One region of the Candidatus Thiodiazotropha sp. AKAK3 genome, then DNA from elsewhere that is predicted to be linked to it. Evidence: predicted binding sites of a transcription regulator. Region 1 holds the regulator's gene; the other holds the start of a gene.
What was found. Region 1 encodes FNR, which switches genes on or off when oxygen is low (the NO sensors DNR and NnrR bind a similar motif). Its sites were predicted from a motif close to TTGATNTANATCAA; they were not measured.
Positions count from the first base shown of each region.

Region 2: the regulator FNR is predicted to act here: its motif matches at 1,226-1,239, upstream of AC4IE7_RS08550 (hydrogenase expression/formation C-terminal domain-containing protein).

Region 1 covers NZ_JBSYOQ010000077.1:209,733-212,129, reverse strand. Annotated here, with positions in the region: gene rnhA (ribonuclease HI) at 1-31, shown strand, start outside; gene dnaQ (DNA polymerase III subunit epsilon) at 31-732, shown strand; gene fnr (fumarate/nitrate reduction transcriptional regulator Fnr) at 772-1,530, opposite strand; gene AC4IE7_RS21235 (sulfur globule family protein) at 1,912-2,271, opposite strand.
Region 2 covers NZ_JBSYOQ010000045.1:12,907-15,303, forward strand. Annotated here, with positions in the region: gene AC4IE7_RS08535 (hydrogenase maturation nickel metallochaperone HypA/HybF) at 1-252, opposite strand, end outside; gene AC4IE7_RS08540 (HypC/HybG/HupF family hydrogenase formation chaperone) at 245-487, opposite strand; gene AC4IE7_RS08545 (HyaD/HybD family hydrogenase maturation endopeptidase) at 561-1,040, shown strand; gene AC4IE7_RS08550 (hydrogenase expression/formation C-terminal domain-containing protein) at 1,299-1,727, shown strand; gene AC4IE7_RS08555 (hydrogenase small subunit) at 1,748-2,397, shown strand, end outside.

The DNA of each region.
Region 1 (2,397 bases):
TAATCTGGGTATTCAGGAGATGTTGTCATGATGCGCCAGATTGTACTCGACACAGAAACCACCGGTCTGGAGCCAGAGCAGGGACATAGAATTATAGAGATCGGCTGTGTTGAGCTGGTTGACCGAAGATTGACAGGTAATAACTTCCATCAGTTTCTGCAACCAGATCGAGAGATCGATGCGGGGGCCATTGAGGTGCATGGTATCACCAATGAGTTTCTCGCCGACAAGCCGAAATTCTGTGATGTGGTGACTGACTTCATCGAATATGTGCGTGGTGCTGAATTGATTATCCACAATGCACCATTCGATGTCGGATTCCTTGATCATGAATTGAGGTTGATGGAAAACCCGCAGCGCATCGATGCACTGTGTGCTGTTACCGATACGCTGATCATGGCAAAGAAGATGCATCCAGGGCAGAGAAACAGCCTTGATGCATTATGCAGACGCTATGATATCGATAACTCCCATCGTGAGCTGCATGGGGCGTTACTGGATGCTGAAATACTCGCCGATGTCTATTTGATGATGACCGGTGGACAGACGGCGCTGGTTTTGGATGACGATCTTGGGCAGCAGGATGGTGATGAGCAATCGGTTGATAATATCCGCCGACTGTCAGCCGGCCGTCCCCCTCTCAAAGTGGTTGTTGCCGGCGCTGAAGAGATTGAAGCCCATGAGCGTCAACTTGAGGAGATGGGCGAAAGGTGCGTTTGGCTTAACAGTTAAGGGCGTCTCTAATAATTGCTTGTGCCCTTAAGTCTGGATTTAACCTCTGGATTGTGTGGACTTGGCGCTATCGCAGCCTTGCACGATGTCATACAACCTCGGTATGTCGAGTAACTGTACATGTTTCCGCTCTACTCGAAGCAGGTTTTCATCCTGAAACCTGGTAAAGAGTCTACTCACGGTCTCGACTGCTAAACCGAGGTAGTTACCGATTTCATGGCGTGACATACTGAGAAAGAAGTCGCTGGCAGAAAAACCCCGTTGTTTGAATCGTTCTGAGAAGCTGAGTAGGAAGGTTGCTAAGCGCTCCTCGGCACTCTTTTTACCCAGTAGCGTCAACATTTCCGTCTCCTGACCTATCTCCCGACTGAGCAGGCGATACATCTGGTGTTGCAGACTGGGCATTATGCAGCTCAGAGATTCCAGCTGGGAGAATGGGATTTCACATACCGCTGTAGTCTCAAGGGCGATGGCTGAGCAGGTGTGGCTATCGTCCTGGATTGCATCCAGGCCAATAAGTTCGCCGGGAAGATGAAATCCCAATACCTGTTCTCCACCATCCTCATTTGGGCTGTAGGTCTTGACCGAACCGCTTGTTATAACCCGTAAGCTATGAAACTTGTCTGCCCCGCGGTAGAGATGATCTCCTCGATGGTAGGGGCGGCCTCGCTTGATGATGCCATCGAGGCGTTCGACATCGTCCGGAGTCAGCCCCATGGGGAGACATAGGGTGGCAAGGCTGCAGTTTTTACAGGCGACCTTGATGTTTTCAAATGATACGACTTTTCTACTAGTCAAGTAATCGCTCCAGCATGGCAGGTGCTATATAGGCAATGTATTGTGCACCCAGTTAGTGTTTAAGGCATTTCTTACCCTTGAATTGTCCTCTCTCACCCTGAATTTAGCTTTGCTCAGAGGCGGTTTTGCCAAATAAAAACATTAAAAGCTGCTTTACCAGGCGCATATGCCAGGCTGATACAGCTTAATGTCTCCCAATCTACCCTATTTCGTCCATGTTTAATTGTTGGTGGGCTGGCAATTCGAGCTATTTTTCCAGAAATTCTTGATGTGGATCAAGTGGTTTTACTGTTTTTATTACTTTGGATCATTGATTTTTAGTCTGTCGCCGAATAAAAAAACCGGCCTGAAGGCCGGCTTTTCTGCTATTGATCGGCCTGATTATTGAGCCGGAGCAGGAGCGGGTGCAGCTGCAGGAGGTGCTGGATAGCCATAAGGAGCACCACCATATGGTGCGCCATAAGGAGCGCCGCCGTAGCCATAAGGAGCGCCGTAGCCATAAGGACCATAGCCATTGTTGTAGCCACGGTAGTAGTTATTACCACGACCATAGCCAGAACCACGGGCGTTGCCGCTCATGCCAAAGCTGAAATCACCAGAGCCATCACCATAGCCGTCACCGTAGCCGTCGTTGTTATAACCACGGTTGCCGCCCCATGGGCCGTTGCCCCACCAGGCAGATGCACTGGTAGACACAGCTACGAGTGCCGCGATGCTCAGAACTTTAGCAAATTTAGTCATGCTTTCTTCCTCTCAAATGATTGTTTTCATACTACATCGGTGATGTAGAAAAGCGGCCTTACAGCCTCCATCATGCAATGGTTAAGGACTTCACGCCAAGTCTGTCATGTTACGGGGCAGACTGTA
Region 2 (2,397 bases), on a different contig from region 1:
GGGCTGGGCATCAGACTCATATCCACATTGTAGGCAATGGACTCGAATCTTTTGTGTTTCAGTAACCAGCTCTGCGTTCGCAGCTTTAGTCCCTGCACGGGCAATGGTGAAGGCCTGCTTCAGTAGATCCGGCACCACGCCAGAGAGTGGTCCAATCTGGATGATGATGCGCTCAACCGATACGGCCTCTTCCCGGGATGCTATCTCTTCAACCTGGCGCAGCATGGATTGACAGACTGCCAACTCATGCATCCGATTGTTGATCCATCTTGGCTAACATTTCGTCATAGATCTCCCAGGCAGATTGCGCCTCCTGGGGAGAGACTTTTTGGATAGCGTAACCGACATGCACCACTACGAAGTCATCCGCAGCCAGTTCTTCATGTTGTAGCATGAACAGACTGACATCCCTTTCTATACCTTTGGCTTCGCAGCGTGCGGTAAAGCCATTAATTTCTTTTATCTGCATGGGTATGCCGAGACACATAGTGTAACCTGCACTTTCAGAAAACAATTAGTTTATTCTCTCAGGGAGTCATATGCTCCTTCAAGGTAAAAAAATGTCATTACAATCTGTATTGATCCTCGGAATTGGAAATAACCTCTTAAGTGATGAGGGTATAGGTGTCCATCTGGTAAACCGTATGCAACAGAGGTTTGGCGAAATAGATGGTGTCAACTTTCTGGATGGTGGCACCCTCAGTTTCACTCTGGCAGAGCCTATAGCAGAGTCTGAAGGCCTGATTGTAGTGGATGCGGCACGTATGAACTTGCCTCCGGGTAGCTTGAAGGTGTTTCACAATGAGCAGATGGACAAATATCTAATGGGTAACCGATCCAGTGTTCATGAAGTCAGCCTGGGCGATCTGTTGGATATTGCCCGTCTATCAGAAACCTTACCCGATCCCCGTTGCCTGGTGGGGATAGAACCCAAAGAGCTTGATTGGGGAGAGACTTTGAGTGAGGTTGTTGAGCCGACAATCGATAAGGGCATTGATGAAATAGTGTCTATACTGGGGGGGTGGGGTTTTAAAACCTGAGTGCCAGCGTGGTAATAACTGGTGTCGGAATGCTTTGGCTCAGCGTTTAATTACTCAGCAATAGCTTACTACTTTAGTTACTTTTTACTTTTTATCCTTCTCATAAAAACATCACCACATAATGTGATTAAAAAACAATAAGAGAACCTATATGCAAAAAATATTAACACTCTTCCAACGCAATGATGATCCAGATCAGCACCTTTATCAGAAATCAGTGATATTCTTGTATATAAGCTAAAGTTTAGAGCTTACCTGATGCAAAGACTCCAGGACATCGCCGTAAAAGTAGTGCCTTCTGAGGGCACTCAAAACAACCACTCAAATGCAATCCCCATTTTGCATGAAATTCTTCATGCGCTTCAACGATTCACCACTGACACTGAGCCATGGTGTATAGATCTACGTGCCATACCATTCGGGCCAGGGGATGAAGAGCTGTTGTTGAGCAAGCTGGGAGAAGGCGAAATAAGTTTGACCATGGATTCCCTGGGTAAGAGCAAGATCTGGGAGACAGCCTTTTCAGGTGTTTGGGTAATAGATCATCGTAATGCTGAAGGGGAGCGCGTTGCTTTGCAGGTTGAGATTGGTCGAATTCCACAAATCGTACTCTCTCAGCAGGAAGATATTCTTGATGCTATAGGCCAACTTGAAAAAGAGTTAAATACCGATAATTCCGCACTTTGAGCTAAGCGGTAGGAGTTGTGATGGCTGATGACTTAAAAAAAATGACCAAGACACTTGGTGAAAGCTTACGTGAACAGGGCATCTCACGACGAGGGTTTCTCAAGTATTGTGCTGCCACTGCTTCCTTGATGGCATTGCCACCATCAATGGTTCCAGCGATTGCTCAAGCGTTGGAAAAAGCCAGACGTCCATCGGTTATCTGGCTCTCTTTTCAAGAGTGTACAGGCTGCACAGAATCGCTGACCCGCAGCCACTCCCCGAGCGTTGAAAATCTCATTTTCGACCACATTTCACTCGACTATCACCATACCCTGCAGGTTGCATCAGGTGATGCCGCAGAAGCTGCCCGGGAAGCAGCAATGCATGAAAATGAAGGAAAATATATCGTTGTAGTCGACGGCTCTATTCCGCTAGGGAATCCAGGTTACTCCGCAATAGCCGGTATCAGTAATCTACAGATGCTGGAAGAGACTGTTGCCGGGGCTGCAGCAGTTGTGGCTGTTGGAAGTTGTGCTGCCTTTGGTGGTCTACCCCATGCCGATCCCAATCCAACCGGGGCTGTATCAGTTGGGGAGATTGTTAAAGATAAACCTGTTGTAAATGTTTCTGGCTGTCCACCCATTCCGACAGTAATTACCGGCGTACTGGCCCACTTTCTGACCTTTGGTGC